3 regions of the Alkalibaculum bacchi genome follow, and region 1 is predicted to be linked to each of the others. Evidence: predicted binding sites of a transcription regulator. Region 1 holds the regulator's gene; each other region holds the start of a gene.
What was found. The regulator HrcA, encoded in region 1, represses chaperone genes, less so after heat shock. The targets are predictions, from matches to a motif close to TGTTAGCACTCNNNNNNNNNGAGTGCTAACA.

Region 1 (8,151 bases):
TAGCATCGGAGCCAGTGACTTCGCCAAATTTTCTTAAAATGTCTTTTTGTTCTTCATTTAAATCTGTTGGTACTTCAATTTTAATTTGTACGTATTGGTCTCCTTTTCCGTAGCCATTAGGATTGCTGACCCCTTTTCCCTTTAATCTAAAGATTTTATTGGGCTGAGTACCTTCTGGAATGGTGAACTTCACTCTTCCTATGGCTTTTTTCTTTTCGTCTAAGGATGGAATTTCAATTTCGTCACCTAATGTAGCTTGAATAAAAGTTATAGGGATTTCTGAGAAGATATCATTATTTTCTCTCGTAAAGAAGGGATGGGAATCTACGCTTATGTAAACCAATAAATCGCCCCTACTTCCACCATTAGTGCCAAGCTCTCCTTCTCCTCGAAGTGGCAATATAGATCCATTATCTACACCTGCTGGTATATTTAAATGGATTTTTCTCGTTCTCTTTTCTGTACCCTTTCCACTACAATTGCTACATGGTTTAGATATGGTCTTACCTTCTCCATGGCATTTATCACAAGTTCTTACAGATTGCATTACGCCAAAAGGAGTTCTTTGATTCACTCGGACTTGACCTGTTCCATTACATTTGTCACAGGTATGAATATCACTCTCATCTTGAGCGCCTTTACCATTACATTTAGAACATTCTTCATTTCGATTGATCTTAATGTCTTTTTCAACGCCAAAGACTGCTTCTTCAAAAGACAAATGGATATTTACTTTTAAATTTGGGCCCATTTGAGGACCATTTCTTCTGCCTGAAGAAGAAAATCCTCCACCACCAAACATATCAAAAATATCGCTAAAGATATCGTCAAATCCTCCGCCACCAAAGCCACTATAGCCACCATTGCCATTGACACCTTCATGACCAAATTGATCGTATTGACTTCTTTTTTGTTCATCACTAAGGATTTCGTAAGCTTCGCTTACCTCTTTAAATTTTTCTTCTGCTTCTTTGTCTCCAGGGTTTCTATCTGGATGATATTTCATTGCCTTTTTACGATAGGCACCTTTTATATCTGAGTCTGAGGCACTTTTATCTACTCCTAATACCTCATAATAATCTCTCTTGCTCATATCTACTCTCCTTACTTCGCAAATTTAGTGGTAGTTGTTCCTAAAATCAATTAGAAGCAACTACCACTAAATTTGTACATTTAACCACACACAACCAAAGCTTTGCTTTGGTTGTGTGGAAACTTCCCTTTATATTTTATTACTTATTATCGTCATCGTCAACAACTTCATAGTCTGCATCTACTACATCATCTTGAGCTTGGCCTTGTGGTCCTTGACCTTGCCCTTCTGCTTCACCTTGTTGGTATAATTTAGAAGCGATAGGATAGAAGGCTTCATTAACAGCTTCTGTTGCACTCTTAATAGCTTCTACGTCTTCCCCTTCTAGCTTTTCTCTTAAATCTTTAATCGCATCTTCTACTTTTGCTTTTTCATCTGGTGTTACTTTATCGCCTAATTCTTTTAAAGATTTTTCGATTTGATAAATAGTAGAGTCTGCAGTATTTTTCGCTTCTACTGACTCTTTTCTCTTTTTATCTTCTTCTGCAAATCTTTCTGCTTCTTGGACAGCTTTGTTGATCTCATCATCGCTCATATTTGTAGAAGATTGAATCACTACATTTTGAGATTTCCCAGTTCCCATATCTTTAGCAGATACATTGACGATACCATTCGCATCGATATCGAATGTTACTTCTATTTGTGGGATTCCCCTTGGAGCTGGTGCAATTCCTGCCAATTGGAATCGTCCCAATGTCTTATTGTAAGCAGCCATTTCTCTTTCACCTTGTAATACGTGAATGTCTACTGCAGTTTGATTATCTGCTGCTGTAGAGAATACTTGGCTCTTCTTAGTTGGAATTGTAGTATTTCGTTCAATTAATTTTGTAAATACGCCACCCATCGTTTCAATACCTAATGACAATGGAGTTACATCTAATAATAATACGTCTTTTACTTCACCAGCTAATACACCACCTTGAATCGCTGCACCGATGGCAACGCACTCATCAGGATTAATGCCTTTGTCTGGATCTTTGCCGACGATTTTCTTAACGGCTTCTTGTACTGCAGGGATTCTAGTAGAACCACCTACTAAGATTATTTTATGAATTTCATTTGCAGATAAACCAGAATCCTTTAAAGCATTATTTACTGGTCCTTTTGTTCTTTCTACTAAATCTGCAGTAAGTTCTTCAAATTTTGCTCTAGTTAAAGTAATATCTAAATGTTTAGGTCCTTCTTGAGTAGCTGTAATAAATGGTAAATTAATATTTGTAGTCATTACTCCTGAAAGTTCAATTTTTGCCTTTTCAGCAGCTTCTCTCAATCTTTGTAAAGCCATTTTATCGTTTCTTAAATCAACACCATTATCTTTCTTAAACTGATCTGCTAAGTAATCAATGATTTTTTCATCAAAATCATCTCCACCTAGGTGATTGTCTCCGTGTGTAGAAAGAACTTCAAATACACCATCACCTAATTCTAATACAGAAACGTCAAAAGTACCACCACCTAAGTCAAATACCATAATTTTTTGATTGCCTTCTTTATCTAATCCATAAGCTAAAGCTGCAGCAGTTGGCTCATTTATGATTCTTAAAACTTCTAAACCTGCAATTTTACCTGCGTCTTTAGTTGCTTGTCTCTGGCTATCACTAAAGTATGCAGGAACAGTAATAACTGCTTTGCTTACTGTTTCGCCTAAGTATGCTTCTGCATCTGATTTTAATTTTTGTAGAACCATAGCAGATATTTGTTGTGGTGTATACTGAGTAGCATCAATATTTACTTTATAATCTGTACCCATATGTCTCTTTATGGATGCGATAGTCTTTTCAGGGTTGGTAACAGCTTGCCTTTTTGCTACCTGACCAATTAATCTTTCACCGTCTTTAGAGAAAGCAATCACTGAAGGTGTGGTACGGTCTCCCTCTGCATTGGCAATTACTACTGGTTCTCCACCTTCTAATACTGCAACACATGAGTTTGTTGTTCCTAAGTCTATACCTATAATTTTTTCTTTACCCATTAATTTATTTCCTCCCTAATTACTTTATTTTTTACAAATCTTGACCATTGCAGGTCTAAGGACTTTTTCTTTGAATTTATACCCTTTTTGATAAACTTCAATGATATGATTATCTTCAATATCCTCAATATTATCTACAGCAACACCATGATGCCATTGGGGATCAAATTCTACATTTTCAGTTGGAATCTCTTCTAAGCCTTCATTATTAAGCACTGTAAACAATTGATTCATTACCATTTTGACTCCATCTACATATCCATCGCTAATTTTAGCATCTTCTATAGACTGAATTGCTCTCTCCATATTGTCTATAACTGGTAGAAGTTTTTCAGAAAAATCGCTTAAAGCATATTTGTGGATTTCCTCTTTTTCTTTAATTGTTCTCTTCCTAAAATTGTCAAAATCAGCTTGCAATCGAACGAGCTTATTTGAAAGTTCTTCCTTTTCTTTGCTAACAGATTCTGTAGATGAAGTTTCCTCTTTTTTTTCAGTTGCTTCTTCTACATCTAGATTTTCTACTATTTCTTCAACTTCTTCTTGAATTTCATCTCTTTTAATTTCCTCTTTATCCAATCCTATCACCTTTCAAAGTAAAATAATCTATTGCTGATTGATTTGTTCATTTAACTGTTCTGTTAAAAATTTCAAGACAGAAACAACCTTGTCGTAATTCATTCGGATAGGGCCTACAACTCCAATGGTCCCCAAATTTTCTCCATTAAACTGATAGGTGGCAGTTAGCAAACTGTAATCTTTAAACTCTGACAAACTGTTTTCCTCGCCAATAATAATATTTACTCCATTGGAATAACTTTTTAATAATTCAGAGATAATTCTTTGATCTTGAAAAACCTCTAAGAATTGTTTTACTTTATCAATATCGTTAAATTCGGGATATTTGAGCATATTTGTTACACCTGTAGCAAATACTTGGTTACCATCGTCAGGACTTAGAGTCAGCTCTTGTAAAATACCTATAAGCTCCTGTAGAGCTTCATTCTCTTTTATAGATAATTCATGTAAATGGCTATTTAAATCATCGCCAACTTTGTTAATATCGTAATCCGTTATAATGTAATTTAGTATATTAGTCAACTTAATTAATTCAGCTTGATCTAATTTGTATGGTAATTTTATCTCTAAATTCTTGACAATATTTTCTTTTGTTATAATAACCATTACGATTCTTTCATCTTGTATAGGCAATAACTGAATCAATTTATAGTTTAATGACTTTATTTCTGGAGCCATCACTAAAGAAGTGTAGCTTGTCAATTGAGCTAATAATTTTGCAGTGAGCTGGACGGATTTTTCAATTTGCTCTACATATTGTTTATAACTATCTCGAATGGATTGTTCTAACTCTATATCAAGTTTTTGTACCGTCATGAGTTGATCTACGTAAAGGCGATACGCTTTTTCAGAGGGAATTCGACCTGCAGATGTATGGGGCTGTATAAGTAAACCCAAATCTTCAAGATCACTCATTTCATTTCTTATAGTAGCTGCACTCACCCCTAAATTATATTTCTTTGCTATAGTTCTTGAGCCAATAGGCTCTGCATTTAAAATATAATCTTTAATGATCGCATTAAGAATTTTAAGTTTTCTCTCTTTCATGTTTTCCATTCTTCCACCTCTTTGTTAGCACTCATTATCATCGAGTGCTAACTCTATAATAAAAATATCACTTATCGGCTTATTTGTCAATAGTCTTTCCATGATTTTCTATTAGGATTTTAGGAAACTCATAAAGACTTTATTAGCAAAATCTAAGCCTAATTTACTCAATTTTATTTTTCCTCCGTCTATCTTTATCATACCTTGATTATACAAATCTTTTAATTCATTTTTGTATTCTTCAAAGATACTATTTTTATAAAGAATTTGATAATCTTTGTCATCTATTCCTTCCGTTTTTCGAAGGCCTAAAAAAATAAATTCCTCTTTTTTATGATCTAGAGAAAGAACATCCTCAATTTTGCAGATAGATAGATTGTTTCTTATCTTTGCAATATAATGATCCATATTTTCTTCATTGTAGTACCGAATACCTTCGTAATAAGAATGGGCACCTAAACCAAAACCAATATAAGGTTTTACTTCCCAATAAACTAGATTATGTTTACATTCCATATTTGACTTAGAAAAATTTGAAATCTCATATTGAGTGTATCCTCTTCCTGTTAAGTACTCTACTGCATAATGGTACATCTCTCGATCTAAATCATCATCTAAGATGAGTTTGTTATTTTGTGCCCTCTCATATAATACTGTGCCCTCCTCAATTTTCAAACTATAACAAGAAAGATGAGTAGGATCTAAATCACATACTTTTTCTAGAGTTTCTTTCCAATGTTCTAAAGTTTGATTTGGCAAATTAAAAATTAAATCTACATTTATATTATGAAAACCAGCCTCTTTTGCTTCCATAAATCCTTTAATAAAATCTTTTTGGCTATGAATTCGCCCAATTTCTTTTAAGAGTTCATCCTGCCAACACTGAAGGCCCATGCTCAATCGATTAATTCCAGATTTTCGATACTCTAAAAGCTTCTCTTTGTCAAAAGTTGCTGGATTGCTCTCGATGGACACCTCTGCTGTTGGTGATACAGAGAATTTTTCTTTGATAAGATCCATCGTTTTACTAATATAATCAGGTGGAACCACCGTAGGGGTTCCACCTCCAATAAAAATGGTCTGCACTTGTTCATTAGAGTGTACTGGCGCACATCTTTCTATTTCTTTGTATAAGGATTCAAAATAAAGGGAAATTTTATCTTTTTTAGACGAAAAGGATAGAAAATCGCAATAATAACATTTGTGTGCACAAAATGGGATATGAATATACAAGCTTAAATCCTTCATCTTATCCTCCTTTTCCAAAAACGATGACTTTTGATTTATTTTTTGATAGAAACGTTCTTCTTTTTAACTCTAGCTACTAATTAAGTCATTCTACGTGCAAAAGCCAGATTTGGACCCGCATAGCTCATCCCTATAGCACTAGTGACTGGCGGCTGATTTCTGATAGCTAGAGTGCCAAAGGCACTCCTTATCACTCATCATCTAACTTAAGAACTGCCATAAACGCTTCCTGTGGAACTTCTACGCTACCCACTTGACGCATTCTTTTCTTTCCTTCTTTTTGTTTTTCAAGAAGCTTTCTCTTTCGAGAAATATCTCCACCGTAACATTTTGACAAAACGTCTTTTCGCATGGCACGAATCGTTTCTCTTGCGATAACTTTCCCCCCGACTATTGCTTGTACAGGAATTTCAAACATCTGTCTTGGTATATTATCCTTTAGCTTTTCAGCTATGCCTCTGCCTCTAGTATAAGCTTTGCTGCGATGAACGATAAAGGACAATGCATCTACATTCTCTCCGTTTAGAAGAATATCTAATTTTACTAGATCACTTCGTCTATATTCCTTTATCTCGTAATCAAAAGAAGCGTATCCCTTTGTTCTAGATTTTAAAGCATCAAAAAAATCATAAATAATTTCATTTAAGGGCAGTTCATACTTTAATGATACTCGAGTTTCTTCAATATAATCCATAGTGATATACTCACCACGTCTTTGTTGGCATAATTCCATAATAACGCCAACATACTGAGTAGGCACTATAATATTTGCATTGACGATAGGTTCTTCCATATACTGTACTTCTGTGCTTGCTGGTAAGTTTGCAGGATTATCTACCTCAATTATCTCACCATCGGTTTTCTTTACTTTATAAATTACACTAGGAGCAGTGGTAATAATATCTAAATTGTACTCTCTTTCTAATCTCTCCTGAATGATTTCCATGTGGAGTAAACCTAAAAATCCACATCTAAAGCCAAACCCTAAGGCAATAGAAGTTTCTGGTTCAAACATCAAAGATGCATCATTTAATTGCAACTTTTCTAATGCCTCTTTTAAATCATTGTATTTTGATCCATCTGCAGGGTAGATGCCACTGTACACCATAGGGTGAATGGCTTTATACCCTGGCAAAGGTTCTTTAGCTGGATTCTTTGCATCGGTTATGGTATCCCCTACCCTCGTATCCGCTACATTTTTTATGCTCGCTGTTACATAACCTACATCTCCACTTGTCAATTCGTCTACTGGAAATAGAGAACCTACAAAAATACCTACTTCGTCTACTTCAAAGGTTTTATTTGTAGACATCATTTTCATTTTCATGCCTTTTTTAAGTTTTCCTTCAATAATTCGGATAGACGCAATTACCCCTCTATAGGAGTCATAATAAGAATCAAAAATCAAAGCTCTCAAAGGTTTTTCATCTTCATTTTTAGGTGCAGGAACCTTTTTTACAATAGCTTCTAGAACTTCTTCGATATTAATTCCATCTTTTGCAGAAATCATTGGAGCGTCTTGGGCTTCTATTCCGATAACGTCTTCAATTTCATGTTTAACTCTCTCAGGATCTGCACTAGGTAAATCGATTTTGTTGATGACAGGAATAATCTCTAGGTCATTTTCTAAGGCTAAATATACATTAGCCATGGTTTGAGCTTCAATTCCTTGAGCTGCATCAACAATAAGCAAAGCTCCTTCGCAGGCAGCTAAACTTCTAGACACCTCATAAGTAAAATCCACATGCCCTGGGGTATCAATTAAGTTTAAATAATATTCCTCTCCATCCTCTGCTCTGTAAACCAATCGGACAGCTTGAAGTTTAATGGTAATTCCTCGTTCTTTTTCTAAATCCATATTGTCGAGAACTTGATTAGACATTTCTCTTTGACTCAATAGACCTGTCTTTTCAATCAACCTGTCCGCTAAGGTAGACTTGCCATGATCAATATGAGCGATAATACTAAAATTTCTCGTTTTCTCTTGTTTTGATAAAGACATTGTTTTCCTCCATAAATAGTGTGAAATAAATCAATTTAAAAAATAGCGAATTAAGGTATTCTCCTTCTTTCGCGCTATTATATCATTGTAACCAGTAACTAACAATTCATTATACCAAAAATACATTAATGTTCAAACAAGAAAAGCACCTTCGCACATTAGTTGCTAGCAATTAGGGTATTCCTTTTGGGTCAAGATCCTTCGCTTGCGCTC
Region 2 (8,151 bases), on a different contig from region 1:
AAGCCATTCCCAAGAAAAGATATCCCATTAATACAGGAATTGTATGGGGAAAGGCAGCTTTTAAAGCCTTCTTTTTCATGTGATTTAAATCCTTTCATTTAAAATTTAGTAATCTAATGTAGTAAAGTACATTATATCATAATTAGTCGCAGATAGGCTGTGAGCTAATCTACTGATTTTTAAGATGATTTACTTTCTATAAGATCCAATAAGAATAATTTAGAAACAAAGGGGTATAAATAACAAGAAAAGAAAATAAATTTCGAGGTGATGAAATGGAGAAAAAAGCAATTAATGCCATGAGAATTCTAGGAGTAGATATGATTAACAAGGCAAATAGTGGACATCCTGGAATTGTTTTAGGTGCAGCTCCAATAATGTATACGTTATTTACAAAACATTTAAAGTTCGATCCTAAAGATCCAAAATGGTTTGATAGGGATCGCTTTATTATGTCTGCTGGACATGGTTCAGCCTTATTATACTCTGCACTTCACTTAAATGGCTACGACCTTCCAATGGAAGAGTTAAAGAATTTTAGACAATGGGGATCAAAAACGCCAGGTCATCCAGAATACGGTCATACTCCTGGTGTAGAATCTACTACTGGACCATTAGGACAAGGAATTGCAACATCAGTTGGACTTGCTATAGCAGAAAAATATCTGGCTGCGACTTTTAATAAAGACGACAAAAAAGTGATCGATCACTATACTTATGTATTATGTGGAGATGGAGATTTACAAGAAGGTGTAGCATTAGAAGCGATTAGTTTGGCAGGCCATTTAGGTTTAGGTAAATTAATTCTCTTATTTGACTCTAATGATATTCAATTAGATGGACCAGTTAATTTGGCAAGTTCTGAAGATGTAAAAGGCAAATTTGAAGCCATGAACTGGAATTATATTAAGGTTGAAGATGGCGAAGATTACGAAAACATCCATAAGGCTATTACACAAGCTAAAGGAAATAGTTCCAAACCAACCATCATTGAAGTAAAAACTATTATTGGACATGGCTCTCCACATGCTGGAAAAAATGCTACACATGGGTCTCCTCTAGGAGAAGAAAATACAGTAGTAACGAGAAAAACATTAGGATGGGATAAGGAACCATTTACTATTGATCAAGACATATACAATCATTATTCTGAGCAAAATCAAAATAAGGGCATTAAAGCATACAAAGAATGGATAAAATTAGTAGATGAATACGAAAAATCTTACCCACAAGAAGGCAAGGAATTAAAGGGACTTACAAATTATCAACCTCTAAATATTGATTTTGACAAGGTATTTAATTCTTATGAAATAAAGCCTTCTATAGCTACAAGAGCATCTTCAGGAGATCTTTTAAACCTTCTTCAAGAGGAATGCCCACTTCTTATTGGAGGTAGTGCGGATTTAGCTTCTTCCACTAAAGTAAAGGGCATAAATGGAGACTTTGGACCAGATAATTTATTAGGTAGAAATATTAATTTTGGTGTTAGAGAACATGCTATGGCTGCAACAGTGAATGGATTAGTTCTTCATGGATTAAAAGGTTTCTCAGGTGGGTTCTTTATTTTTAGCGACTATATGAAACCTTCTTTAAGATTAGCAGCTCTTATGGGTATACCAAGTGTTTTTGTGTTTACTCACGATTCTATAGCCGTTGGAGAAGATGGCCCAACTCATGAACCTATAGAGCAAATTGCAGGGCTAAGGTCTATTCCTAATATGGACGTTATTAGACCAGCTGATACCACAGAAGTAATGGGTGCTTGGGAACAAGCATTAGTCAGCCAAAGTGGACCTACTTGTATTTTACTAACAAGACAAAACCTTCCTGCACTAAAAGGCTCCTGCAGAAAAGAAATGAAAAAGGGTGGATATATTATATCCAAAGAGCAAAATAAAATCGACGCCATTCTCATAGCTACAGGTAGCGAGGTGGCTTTGGCAGTTGATGCCCAAGAAGAACTTTTAAAACAAGGGATTGATACGAGAGTTGTTTCATTACCTTCTTTTAAAGCTTTTGAAGAACAGTCAGAAGAGTATAAAGAATCCGTCCTCCCAAAAAACATAACAAAGAGAGTAGCTATTGAAATGGCTTCTTGCTTTGGATGGCATAAATATATTGGATTCCAAGGCGAGACAATTACCATTGACAAATTTGGTGCCAGCGCTCCGGGAGATGAAGTCATCGAAAAATACGGTTTCACAGTAGAAAACGTAGTAAGTACAGTAAAAGCTCTGGTATAAAGCGGAAGGCTGAAAGCGGAAAGGGAAAACCTCATGTCAAGTATAAACGGCATGAGGTTTTCCCGTCCACCCGTCTTATTTACTATAACCCTAGCTACTCCTTTCGTCATCCTGAGGCTTTGCCGAAGGATCTCTAGTAATAATGTATATAGTACTAGTAATCAAAGAAGATGGTACTTCAATACAAAGTTCTTTTACATAGAACATAGAATTTAAATCTTAGAACTAAAAAGCATTGACAGAAGGGACTGTTTGTGCAAAAATAATATTAGCACTCAATTAAAAAGAGTGCTAATAAACAAACGAAGGAGCGGTTTTATGGAAGTAAAGCAATTTCAAGCGGAATCAAAAAAATTACTTAATATGATGATCAATTCCATCTACACACACAAAGAAATTTTTTTAAGAGAATTGATATCAAATGCTAGTGACGCCATTGACAAGATTTATTACAAGACCCTAAGTGAGGACACTCTAGTCTTTAATAAAGAAGATTACTATATAAAAATCCGTGTGGATAAGGAAAATAGAACCTTAACCATAAGAGATACTGGTATAGGGATGACAAAAGATGAATTAGAAGAGAATTTAGGGGTTATCGCTAAAAGCGGCTCTTTTGATTTTAAAGAAGGTAACGAACTCAAAGATGGCCATGATATCATTGGACAATTCGGTGTAGGTTTTTATTCTTCTTTTATGGTTGCTCAAAAGGTTACAGTGATTAGTAAATCAATAGGAAGCGATGAAGCTTACAAATGGGAATCAGAAGGCGTAGAAGGTTATTCCATTGAGCCAGCAACGAAAGGCGACGTTGGCACAGAAATTACCTTAAAGCTAAAGGAAAATTCAGAAGATGAAAATTACGATGAGTATCTAGAGCAGTATCGATTAAAAGCTATTATTAAGAGGTATTCCGATTTTATTCGTTATCCTATTAAAATGGACATAACAGGTTCAAGACCTAAGGAAGGTGCAGAAGGAGAATACGAGGATTACACAGAAGAACAAACGATTAATAGCATGGTACCAATTTGGAGAAAAAATAAAAATGAATTGACAGACGAAGATTATGAAAACTTCTACAATGAAAAACACTATGGTTTTGATAAACCAATTAAACATATTCATATTAGTGTCGACGGTGCAGTAAGCTACAATGCAATTTTGTACATTCCAGAAAGCATACCTTTTGATTATTATACTAAAGAATTTAAGAAAGGTTTAGAATTGTACTCAAGTGGTGTACTTATTATGGAAAAGTGCGAAGACCTTCTTCCTGATTACTTTAGCTTTGTAAAAGGTCTAGTAGATTCTGACGATTTAACCTTAAATATTTCAAGAGAAGTATTGCAACATGATAGACAATTAAAACTTATTGCTAAAAACATTAAGAACAAAATTAAAAACGAACTTATAAATATTCTAAAAAATTCTAGAGAAGAATACGAGAAATTCTACAAATCTTTTGGAAGACAATTAAAATATGGAATTTACAGCGATTATGGCTCACATAAAGAGGACATACAGGATTTAATCTTGTTCTACTCTTCTAAAGAAAAGAAAATGGTCACTTTAAAAGAGTATGTTGAGAGGATGCCTGAGGATCAAAAATACATTTACTATGCAGCAGGAGAATCTATAGAACGAATTGACAAATTACCACAAACAGAAATTGTAGCAGAAAAGGGATATGAAATTCTATACTTTACAGAAGATGTAGATGAATTTGCAATCCGTATGGTGAGTGTGTATGAAGAAAAAGAGTTTAAGTCTGTATCCTCTGAAGATTTAGGCTTTGAGACAGAAGACTCAACTTCTACAGAAGAAAAAGAAGAAAATAAAGATCTATTTGAATACATGAAAGAAGTCTTAAAAGACCAAGTAAAAGAAGTGAAAATATCTAAAAGACTAAAAAATCACCCTGTATGCTTGACCAATGAAGGGGATTTAACGATAGAGATGGAAAAAACCTTAAATGCAATGCCAACAGGTCAAAGCATAAAAGCAGAAAAAGTTCTTGAAATTAACGGTAACCACGATATCTTTGCTAAAATAAAGGATGCCTTTGAAAAGGACAAAGAAAAATTAGATTTGTATACAAAGGTATTGTACAATCAAGCATTACTTATTGAAGGCTTGACAATAGAGGACCCTGTTGAGTTTACAAATAATATGATTAAGTTAATGGTGTGATACTGGAAGGCAGAAAGCTGAATGCGGAACTTTTTGCGACGGAAAGTGGAATTTTGAAGATGTAGCTTTTACAAAGAAAAGCTGAACTTAAATAGTTGAAAAAGAGCTTCAGGGAGCATTAAATATGTGGCCTGGAGCTTTTTTATATAGTAAGTAGGGGACGACGATCTGACGTCCCGCTACTAAGATACTTTTGGTAGCTATATGCTTTCACATAGCCACTATTAGCCATGTGGGTAATTAGCGAGATTTTATGACCCGCGGATCTAGCCCCAAAGTGCTGATTGCTGATGGCTTTTGTTATTCAGCTACTGGGCAATAACAAGGCCTTTCAAAGATTTCAAAAGAACTGATTTTGTCTAGTGGAATTATGATGAAGAGTATATCTTTTTTTGAACCTTTATCACAGCATTCTTTAAGTTTTAAATCTCCAAATATAAGGAGTACGCCATCAAAGAAATCAAAGAAATCTACATCTTCTAGCTCTGCAGATACAGTTTTGCAGCAGCCGCCACATTCAAATTCTATAGCGAATCTAAGGTCGCCAAGTGATTGCAAAGTCCCTAAAACTCCTTGCATACACTGTTGCATATTAGCGCCTGGATTAGCTCTCATAGCTTCTTGTAGATCATTTAAAGCAGCTTTTTGTCTGTTATTCATTATTTATATGAACCTCCTAAAAAATTTTAGGTTCTAATACAGAACCTAAGTACGAAAGATTTCTTTTGTCATTCTTCAATATATAATATTATAATGAAGTATAAATGTTCATACTTAATGTATAAAAAAATATAGAGTGTGAAGTTTAAATTGACAAGGATAATGATTAAAGGTAAACTTAATACATATTATACAGATACGTTTAATATTGATTGTTTTCTTGATTTTAGTTAGGAGGATTAAAATGACATATAATTTTGATGAAATTATCGATCGAAAAAATACCAATAGCCTGAAATACGATTTTGCAGTAGAAAGAGGAAAGCCAGAGGATATCTTGCCATTATGGGTAGCAGATATGGACTTTAGAGTACCTCCAGCGGTGGCTGAAGCATTAGTAAAGTCAAGTGAACATGGTATATTTGGGTATTCTGATACGAAGAATGAGTATTTTCAAACACTATATAATTGGTATTTATCTCGCTTTAACTTTGAGATTAAAAAAGATTGGCTAGTAAAAACCCCTGGAGTAGTTTATGCTATTTCTACCGCTGTTCGGGCTCTGACAAAAGAAGGGGATGCAATAATTATTCAACAACCGGTGTACTATCCATTTTCTGGATCCATCCAAGCTAATAATCGTAAATTAATTAATAATTCATTAATCTATAAAAATGGATCCTATCATATGGATTTAGAAGATTTTGAAAAAAAGATTATAGAAAATAATGTTCGCTTATTCATACTGTGTAGCCCTCATAATCCTGTAGGTAGGGTATGGACCAAAGAAGAACTTATTGACCTTGGGGATATATGTGTAAAACACAATGTTATTGTCGTTGCAGATGAAATTCATGCTGATTTTGTTTACAAAGACCATAAGCATCATGTATTTGCAAATCTAAAACCAGAGTACTTAGACAACTCCATTATCTGCACAGCACCAAGCAAAACCTTTAATCTAGCAGGTTTACAAGTATCTAATATATTTATTGCCAATAAAGATATTAGAAGAGCATTTATAAAGGAAATTGATAGAACAGGGTACAGCCAGTTGAATACTATGGGACTTATTGCTTGTCAAGCAGCCTATGAATATGGTGGAGAGTGGTTAGAAGAGCTAAAAGAATACCTTTCTGAAAACTTGTCTTTTATTAGATCCTTTTTAGCAGAACATTTACCTCAAATTAAGCTGGTAGAACCAGAAGGGACTTATTTGGTTTGGTTAGACTGTAGAGACTTAGGATTATCTGAACAGGAACTAGAGGAGTTAATCGTCAATAAAGCAAAACTATGGCTAGATGGTGGAACCATGTTTGGAAAAGACGGAGAAAACTTTCAAAGAGTAAACATAGCTTGCCCAAGATCTATTTTAGAACAAGCTTTTGAGCAGCTAAGAGAAGCGCTAAAAAATATGTTGTAAGCAGAAGTATTGAGGCACAAAGTTAGATGGCGATACTGGAAAGCTGAAAGTGGAAAGCGAAAAAATGTAAAGTTAAACAGGAGCTGAACAACCGTTTAACTATTGTTAAACAGGAGGGAGTTTCAAATGAATATCGAGAAAATAAGAGAAGAAGTGTCTCAGTTTTTAAAAGAGAATAAAATGAGCTATAAAGATATTGATTTTGAAAAAGAGACTACCCAATTTATAAGTCAGATGATAAAAGGCTTAAGTGGCGACTCTTCACTAAAGATGATACCTACTTATATAGACCCTTTCTCTACTTTTTCCTATGGAGAACCTATTATTGTTTTAGATGCAGGTGGCACGAATTTTAGAAGGGCAGTAGTTACTATTCAAGAAGATAAAATCCTTGTAGAGAATCTGCAGGTCTATCCTATGCCAGGGGCAGATAAAGTTATTTCTAGAGATGAATTTTTTAAAATCATTGTCCAATACATCTCGCCCATAATAAACAAAAGCAATAAAATTGGTTTTTGTTTTTCTTATCCAGTTGAAATACTTTCTAATACAGATGGCAAAGTCTTGTCTATGACAAAAGAATTAAAAATTACAGATATTGAATCTACTATATTGGGAGAAACCCTCAATTATTATTTATGTCAAGGAGGATATGAAGGCAATAAAAAGGTAGCAGTATTAAACGATACAACAGCTGTATTACTTAGCGGAATAGGTGTTTCTCAAACCTATAAATATGATACCTTTATAGGTTTAATACTTGGCACAGGAACCAATACTTGCTACATGGAAAAGAGTAAGAATGTATTAAAAGATAAACTTCTTAGCAAAAAAGAAGGTCATACCTTGATAAATATTGAATCCGGGGGATATAGTCCTCTATTTAGAGGTGCTATAGATGAAAGTTTAGATCAAAAGTCAAATGATCCAGGAAATCAATTGTTTGAGAAGATGATATCTGGAGCTTATCAGGGGCCCCTTGTCTTTGAGAGCTTGATGCGTGCAGGTAAAGATGGCCTTTTTACCAAAAAAATTATTGAAGAGGTGCCTAGTATATCTTCAAAGGATGTATCTGATTTTCTCCTAAATCCTTTTTCTAATGAAAAGAGTTTAGGTCAAGCTATTAGTAAACACGGGACATATGAAGATCGAATTAAAATTTATCTTTTAATTGATGAATTAATAGAGCGAGGCGCTATGCTATTAGCAATGAATGTAAACGCTATACTCAAAAAAACAGGAAGGGGAAAAAACCCATGCGAGCCTGTTTGTCTGACTATAGACGGCTCTACCTTTTACGGTTCGCCTGTATTTCAAAATAAATTCGACTATTATTTAAAAACTTATGTAGAAAATAAAGGCTTTTATATAAAGCAAAAAAAAGTAGAGAATGGGACTTTAGTTGGTGCAGCTATGGCAGCTCTTATGGTTTCTTAAATTAAAAATTTTTAAGAGGTATTGACAATATTTTAATTACCATTTACATCTCAAAACAATATTGGTATACTGTATACAATATAATTAAACAATGAACATAGGAGGGTAATTAATTATGTCATTACATGTTGTACATGAGGCAAAAAGATGCCTTAATTGTAAGAAGCCATTATGTAGGGAAGGTTGCCCTGTTAA
Region 3 (8,151 bases), on a different contig from region 1:
GATAGCTTTTTCGATATCTTTAATTGTAATTAAACCTTTTAAATTATTGTATTGATCTACAATAGGAAGCTTTTCGATTTTATGACGTTTTAGAATGTTTTCTGCTTCTTCTAAATTTGTCCCCTCTGGAGCAGTGACCAGATTGTCTTTTGTCATAGCATCTTCTATTCTCTTTGTAGGATCATTTTCAAATCGAAGGTCTCTATTGGTGATAATGCCCACTAACTTTCCGTCTACTGTAATGGGAACTCCCGATATGCGGTATCTTTCCATAAGCTCTAATGCATCGCCTACTACATGGTCTGGGCTTAAGAAGAATGGGTCTACGATGACGCCGTGTTCACTTCTCTTAACCTTGTCCACTTCCATAGCTTGATCTTGGATAGACATGTTCTTGTGTATAATACCAATACCACCCTGTCTCGCCATAGCTATAGCAAGCTTTGCTTCAGTTACAGTATCCATTCCTGCACTAATAATAGGAATGTTAAGCTTGATTTTCCTCGTTAAAACCGTAGCAAGTTCTACTTGATTTGGTAAAACTTCTGAATGAGCAGGTATTAATAGAACATCATCAAAAGTCAAACCTTCTTTTACTATTTTTCCCATACTGTACACTCCTAATTTAATTTTATTATCGTGAAGGCAACGAGCCAAGTGGCTGCTTGCAGACATTTGGCGACTGCCCGCGTAACCATAAGAAACTCGCAAAGCGTGTTTCTTGTGGTTGGCTGAATTTATAAGACAATTCGAACATTGTTGAATGAAAAGATATTGAATATCCGTAAGAATATTTTTATTAGTATAGTATTAACTAAAAAGATTGTCAATATCAAACCTAATTTTCAGAATATTTACATTTCACAAACACTTCGTTAAAAGCGCCTTCTGCGCTTTAGCCATCAGCAGCCAGCTACTAGTCACCAGCGTTCTAGGGTCAAGTCACTCAGATCAAGGCTTTCATCTATATATCAAGATGACTCAAATAGTAGATAAAGCAAAACTTCTAACTTTACATATTAGATATGCGAGTTCCGCATTGAGCCTTTTGCTTTCAGCCAAAAAAAAAGCCTCTTACGAGACTTTTCTTCATTACTTAGGCCGGAATTACATCATTCCGCCCATTCCACCCATGCCGCCCATTCCGCCTGGCATTGCTGGTTCATCTTTTGGTAATTCAGCTACTGCTGCTTCTGTAGTTAAGAACATAGCCGCAACAGAAGCTGCATTTTGAATTGCAGATCTTGTTACTTTTGTTGGGTCTGTAATACCTGCTTGGAACATGTTTACATATACGCCTTTAGCAGCATCAAAGCCCATACCATCTTCTTTTACTCTTAAGTTTTCAACGATAACAGAGCCTTCTAATCCTGCATTTGCAGCGATTTGTCTTACTGGCTCTTCAAGAGCTCTTCTAACAATAGAAGCACCTGTTTTTTCGTCGTCTTCTAAAGTGTTAATTAAATCTTCTACTTTTGAAATAGTACCTATGAATGCTGTACCACCACCGCTTACAACACCTTCTTCAACTGCTGCTCTTGTAGCGTTTAAAGCATCTTCAATTCTGTACTTGCTTTCTTTCATTTCTGTTTCAGTTGCAGCACCTACTTTGATTACAGCTACACCACCTGATAATTTAGCAAGTCTTTCTTGTAATTTTTCTCTATCGTAGTCAGAATCTGTTTCTGGAATTTGTCTCTTAATTTGATTGATTCTGTCTTCTACATCCGCTTTATTTCCTTGGCCTTCTACGATGATTGTATTTTCTTTATCTACTTTAATTTGTCTAGCTCTACCTAATTGCTCTAATGTAGCAGATTTTAAATCAAATCCTAATTCATCAGAAATCACTTGACCACCTGTTAATGCTGCAATATCAGCTAACATAGCTTTTCTTCTATCGCCAAACCCTGGAGCTTTTACTGCTACGCAGTTAAATGTTCCTCTTAATTTATTTACAACTAGAGTAGCTAAAGCTTCTCCATCTACATCTTCAGCGATGATTAATAATTTTCCGCCTGTTTGAACGATTTGCTCTAGTATTGGTAAAATTTCTTGAATATTACTGATTTTTTTGTCTGTTATTAAAATATAAGGACTGTCTAATATAGCTTCCATTTTTTCATTGTCTGTTGCCATGTATGCAGAAAGGTATCCTCTGTCAAATTGCATACCCTCTGTAAATTCTAATTCAGTACCCATACTTTTGCCTTCTTCAACAGTGATAACACCATCGTTTCCTACTTTTTCCATTGCATCAGAAATTAATTTACCGATCTTTTCATCTGCTGCAGAAATAGAAGCAACTTGAGCAATACCTTCTTTGTTTTCTACTTTTTTGCTTGTTTTGTGTAATTCAGTTACAACTATTTCTACTGCCTTTTCAATACCTCTTTTTAATCCCATTGGATTTGCACCAGCAGCTAAGTTTTTCATACCTTCTCTAATGATAGCTTGAGCTAGTAATGTAGCAGTAGTAGTACCGTCACCAGCTACATCGTTGGTTTTTGTAGCCACTTCTTTTACTAATTGTGCACCCATGTTTTCATAAGGGTCTTCTAATTCGATTTCTTTTGCAATTGTAACACCATCATTTGTGATGATTGGAGAACCAAAGCTTCTTGATAATACAACATTTCTTCCTTTTGGTCCTAAAGTAACCTTTACAGTATCTGCTAGTTTATTAACACCTTCAACTAATGATGCTCTTGCATCTGAAGAAAATTTAATTTCTTTTGCCATTTTTATTCCTCCTCTTATTTTACTTTTTATTCAACTATTGCTAAAATATCGTTTTGTCTCACGATTAAATAATCTTCGCCATCGATTTTAACTTCTGTTCCTGAGTACTTAGAATAAATTACGGTATCTCCTACTTTAACTTCTAATTCTATTTTTTTACCATCTACTAATTCACCACTGCCTACTGCTACTACTTGAGCTTCTTGAGGTTTTTCCTTTGCAGTACCTGGCAAAACAATGCCACTTGCAGTTGTTGCTTCTTCTTCTTTTACTTTAATTACAACTCTGTCACCTAATGGTTTAAGTTTCATATAAAAACCCTCCTCGTATTTTATCCGAATTGATTGTTAGCACTCATTATTGTCGAGTGCTAATCGACACATATAATGATACAAAATAAATTCTTAAAAGTCAACTATATTTTGGCATTTTTATTTTACTTATATTCAACTTTCTCATATTTTTTTAACAGTATTGGAACAAAAATTTTATATCTTTACAATCCACACCTCTACATTTACATACTAAATATGAGAGTTCCGCTTTCCACATTCAGCTTTCCGCATTTTCTGTTAAATCACCTAATCTTTCTACAACTGATTTCTTGCATAGTAAAACAAATACTGTTGTGCAAAGCCTGCGTTATCTTTCCACATATCTTCTGCAAATTTTTGAATTTCTTTAGGTGTGCACTCTCTTTTAAAGTATAATTTTTCTGTTACCTTTCGAATCCATACGTCTATGGGGTAGCAGCTGTACTTTCTCATAGAAAATAGCAGAATACAGTCTGCCACTTTAGGTCCAATTCCTTTAATTTTAAGGAGTTCTTTTCTGGCCTCTCCTGTTTCTAAATTCTTAAGATTATATAAATCTACTTGACTTTCATTGACCTTTTGTACAGCATCAATAATATACTTAGCTCGATAGCCGCTTTTAATTTCCTCCAAATCCTTTTCTGTAATCCCCTGTAAACTTTCTGGTGTAGGAAAGGTATAATACTCTTCTCCTTTATAGCACATCTTTTGACCGAAAAGTTTACTAAAACGTTCTAGTATTTTTTTTATTCGAGGAATATTATTATTAGCAGAAATGATAAAGGAGATTAGAGTTTCCCACTCATCCTGACACAAAATCCGAATGCCCTTACCATATTCTGTAGCAGCTTTCATGATCTTCTCCTTTGATATTTCTTCAATTAATTCTTCATAATTTCTATTTAAATCAAAATAATCTACCCATATATCCTTAAAATCTTTTTCATCTGTATTATAAAAAGAAATTTCTTGTCCTACTTGATACATTTCTAATACCTTGTCTTTTACTAGACCTATATAATGCCCTTGTTCTACTTCATTCCAACGGAAACATTGTCCACATTCAAAAGTCTGCTTTAAATCAAAGTACCCTGTTTGAAGAATTATTTGATTTTTGTGTATAGATGTTTCTTTTAACATATGTGCACCTCGTATGATTGTCATATCTATGATGGAATAATTAATATTACCATAATTCTATAATATTTGATACAATACTATTATAATCTAAAACAGTCTCTCTTAAAACAATACCTATAGAGGAGTTTACTATGTTTAAAGAACAAAATCACAAGACTATTATTTATGCCATTTTGGGGTTTATCTTATTTGTTATTTTATTAATTGCTAATATGGCTGAATTTCTTACGTATTTTTTGATTACCGATTCTTTTACTTTTTTAGAACTGCCCATAAAAAATGCCAGTGTAATAGAATTTATCATTTTTGCTATATTATCCACGTTAATCTCCTTGTTTAGCATTGCTCTCATGCGAGTGAGAAAATACAATGCAAATATAGCCTATGCTTTATGCCTGATATTCATTATTATGAATGCTCTAAAACTCATTTTTTATTTTCCTAGTATTACTTTAAATAAAGAGCACTTCTTTTTCCTACTAAAGCAATACATCCCTTTAGTAACCAATACTGTAACGATTTTCTTTGGCGCTATGCAGATTTCGGAAATCAAATATGATAAATATAAATAAACCAACGCAAAGCGTTGGTTTATTTATATTTAGTCCTTAGGCGCTACACCCTAATCACTCGCACTATGGCTATCTTAGATAGCCTAAATAAAGACTCAAAAGGAATCCCAAAATGCTAGAGACTAACGACTAGTGTCTAGCGACTACTTTTTAGATTTTAGGGACCTAATGATGGCTTCTGCTATTTTTTCCATAGGCACGCCCTTATTCATACTGATCTTTCTTATGTATGTGTATGCACCCTCTTCTGTACATGACTTTTTTTCCATAAGAATGCTTTTTGCTTTTTCTATTATTTTTCGCTCGGCTAGTTGTTTTTTAAGTTTTTCGATTTCTCGGTCTAGTAGTAACATCCTTTCTCCATTAGCTATAGCGCCTTTTACGATTTTTAATAATTCTACTTGATTCATAGGTAAATGTACAGATCCGTATATCCAACCTTTTTCAATCCAATCTATGTAATCATTCCTAAAATCATTTGCTACGATTAAGACCGGACATATTTTTTCAGTATAAATAATATTTACTACATCAATAGCTCTCAAACCACGAAGCTCCTCATCTACTATGACCAAATCAATATGCCTAGTATGGGCAAGGCGAATCAAACTATTTCCATCTTCGCAAGTCAATACATTATAGCCGGATTTTTTTAAGCCTAACTGAATATGAGCTTCAAGCTTTTTATTGTTAATACAAAGTATCAGACTTTTTAGCATACTTTCCTCTCCCATCTGATAGTCCCTAGTCATTACTCTTTAGTCATTAGCTTGCATGTGTCAGGATCTTTCGCTACCGCTCAAGATGACTGGGGTAGCAGCTAAGAATTTATACAGTATATAAAAACGCGCCTAAGGCGCGCCAAACGATTATTTAACTATGGTTCACTTATAATGATTATAACAGTTTACTTAGGGAAATAGTATCTCAAACAATATATTAGATGCTAGTCAAATATTGGTCTAATTCCCACTTTGATACTTGTGTTCTATAGTCATTCCACTCATGTAATTTACCTTTGATATATTTTACCCTTGCATGCTCACCTAATGTATCCATCAATAATTCATCTTGTTTTAATGCTTCTATTGCTTCTAATAAGGTACCTGGCAATGCACCAATTTCTTTTTCTATTTTTTCAACTTCGGTCATATCATACACATTTTCTGAAACAGGTGCAGGTGGCATTAGTTTTTGTTCAATCCCCGATAGTCCAGCCGCCAAATTACCTGCTAATGCTAAATATGGATTTGCTGAAGGATCCGGATTTCGAAGTTCTACCCTGGTAGATGATCCTCTTTTAGCAGGAATTCGAATCAAAGGACTTCTATTTTTAGGAGACCAAGCAATATTGACAGGAGCTTCATAACCTGGTACTAATCTCTTATAGGAGTTTATAGTTGGATTTGTAAGCGCCGTCAAACCTCTTGCATGCTTTATTAATCCAGCAATATAGTGCATTGCTGTATCGCTTAATTGGTATTCTCCATTTGGGTCATCAAATGCATTTTTTTCACCGTTAAATAAAGATTGATTGATATGCATGCCAGAACCTGCAATGCCATAAATAGGTTTTGGCATAAATGTGGCGTGAAGACCATGTCTTTGAGCAATTATTCGAACGACCATTTTAAAAGTCATAATATTATCTGCTGCTTTTAGCGCATCTGAATACTTAAAGTCAATTTCGTGTTGACCTGGAGCGCATTCATGATGGGATGCCTCAATTTCAAAACCCATCTCTTTTAAGGTAAGTACCATATCACGTCTTGCACTTTCACCTAAGTCTACAGGAGCTAAATCAAAGTATCCTGCATCATCATTTGTCTTTAAAGTAGGAGTCCCATCTTCTCCTATTTCAAATAGGAAGAATTCACATTCAGGACCTACATTCATGGTATATCCCATGTGTAATGCTTTTTTAATTGTTTTCTTCAAAATATTACGTGGACATCCTGCAAAAGGAGTATTATCTGGATTATAAACATCACAAATCAATCTTGCTTCTCGTGCAGTTTGAGGTTTCCATGGAAATACGACGAATGTATCTAAATCTGGTTTTAAATACATATCCGATTCTTCGATTCTTGCAAATCCATCAATAGAAGATCCATCAAACATGATTTCCCCATCTAGAGCCTTATCTAATTGCTCTATGGTAATGGATAAATTCTTCATAATTCCTCGTAAATCTGTAAATTGTAAATGTATAAATTCTACGCCCAATTCTTTTGCCTTTTGCATAACTTCTTGTTTTGTCACTCTAAATCCTCCCTATTGATATTCATCTTTTATAACAAAAAACGTCTACAATATGAGTAAAAAATACTCAATTTATAGACGTCATTGTCGTTTATATTTACTTGTGTTTATTATATTTAGTTCTCTTTATTTTGTCAATTTAAATATCTAAATTATCTTCATTCATTAGATAAGTTAAGGTATATAAACTTTCGTTGATTGAAACATTCTCAATAATAATATTGTCTGGAACATTGACATCATTCGGTGCAAAATTCCAAAGAGCTCTAATATTAGCGCGAACAAGAATATCTGCGATTTCTTGACTAGATGATTTCGGTACACAAATAATTCCGATATTAACACCATTATCTCTTACAAAATCTTCTAGTTCCATTATATCATGTATCTTAATATCTCTAATGGTATTGCCTACTAATCTTGGATTAACATCAAACATGGCTAGAAGCTTAAAACCTTCTCTTCGAAACCCTTCGTAATTACTTATGGCTTGACCTAGATTACCAGCCCCTACAATTACGGTTTTGTATTCTCTATTTAAGCCTAAAATGCTTCCTATTTCCTTATATAAATCATTGACATTATAGCCATAACCTTGTTGCCCAAACCCTCCAAAACAATTTAAATCTTGGCGTATTTGAGATGCAGTCAATCCCATAATCTTACCTAATTCTTTAGAAGATATTCTGTTTACATCATTTTCTATCAATTCACCTAAGTACCTATGATATTTGGGCAATCTTCGCACTACGGCCATAGACACCTTTATTGAATTTCTTTGCATATGCTTACTCCTTCCAGATAAACCCATCAAACAAATCTAGTCAACCTATTATAGCAAACTTGATATTATAGTGTCAAATGGAGTTTATTTCTCGTCTTTAATCTGTTAAAATGAATTATTCCTATTATTCACGCCAAAATCTTATTTGAAGTCTTTATTAAGTACAAAATGTCTTATTCGACATATAAATAAACTAAAAATCAATTTTCATATAGCATAAGTTAGGAGGATGAAAATTGCTCACTTGTAATAATATCACTAAAAGTTACGGAATAGATCTTATACTAAATAATGTATCCTTTAAAGTGGATAAAAACGATCGCATTGGCATCGTTGG

Region 2: the regulator HrcA is predicted to act here: its motif matches at 2,510-2,540, upstream of htpG (molecular chaperone HtpG).
Region 3: the regulator HrcA is predicted to act here: its motif matches at 3,088-3,118, upstream of groES (co-chaperone GroES).

What each region holds. Positions count from the first base shown of each region.
Region 1 is NZ_QNRX01000009.1:103,246-111,396, forward strand. Features, by position in the region: gene dnaJ (molecular chaperone DnaJ) at 1-1,093, opposite strand, end outside; gene dnaK (molecular chaperone DnaK) at 1,233-3,065, opposite strand; gene grpE (nucleotide exchange factor GrpE) at 3,090-3,641, opposite strand; gene hrcA (heat-inducible transcriptional repressor HrcA) at 3,669-4,697, opposite strand; gene hemW (radical SAM family heme chaperone HemW) at 4,800-5,936, opposite strand; gene lepA (translation elongation factor 4) at 6,127-7,938, opposite strand.
Region 2 is NZ_QNRX01000008.1:82,500-90,650, forward strand. Features, by position in the region: gene DES36_RS07535 (AzlC family ABC transporter permease) at 1-79, opposite strand, end outside; gene tkt (transketolase) at 276-2,243, shown strand; gene htpG (molecular chaperone HtpG) at 2,562-4,436, shown strand; gene DES36_RS07550 (hypothetical protein) at 4,737-5,096, opposite strand; gene DES36_RS07555 (MalY/PatB family protein) at 5,341-6,519, shown strand; gene DES36_RS07560 (hexokinase family protein) at 6,646-7,956, shown strand; gene DES36_RS07565 (NAD(P)-dependent oxidoreductase) at 8,072-8,151, shown strand, end outside.
Region 3 is NZ_QNRX01000001.1:76,137-84,287, forward strand. Features, by position in the region: gene guaB (IMP dehydrogenase) at 1-609, opposite strand, end outside; gene groL (chaperonin GroEL) at 1,108-2,742, opposite strand; gene groES (co-chaperone GroES) at 2,769-3,053, opposite strand; gene DES36_RS00375 (DNA-3-methyladenine glycosylase family protein) at 3,333-4,196, opposite strand; gene DES36_RS00380 (hypothetical protein) at 4,328-4,768, shown strand; gene DES36_RS00385 (ANTAR domain-containing response regulator) at 4,912-5,487, opposite strand; gene glnA (type I glutamate--ammonia ligase) at 5,708-7,012, opposite strand; gene DES36_RS00395 (redox-sensing transcriptional repressor Rex) at 7,170-7,814, opposite strand; gene abc-f (ribosomal protection-like ABC-F family protein) at 8,051-8,151, shown strand, end outside.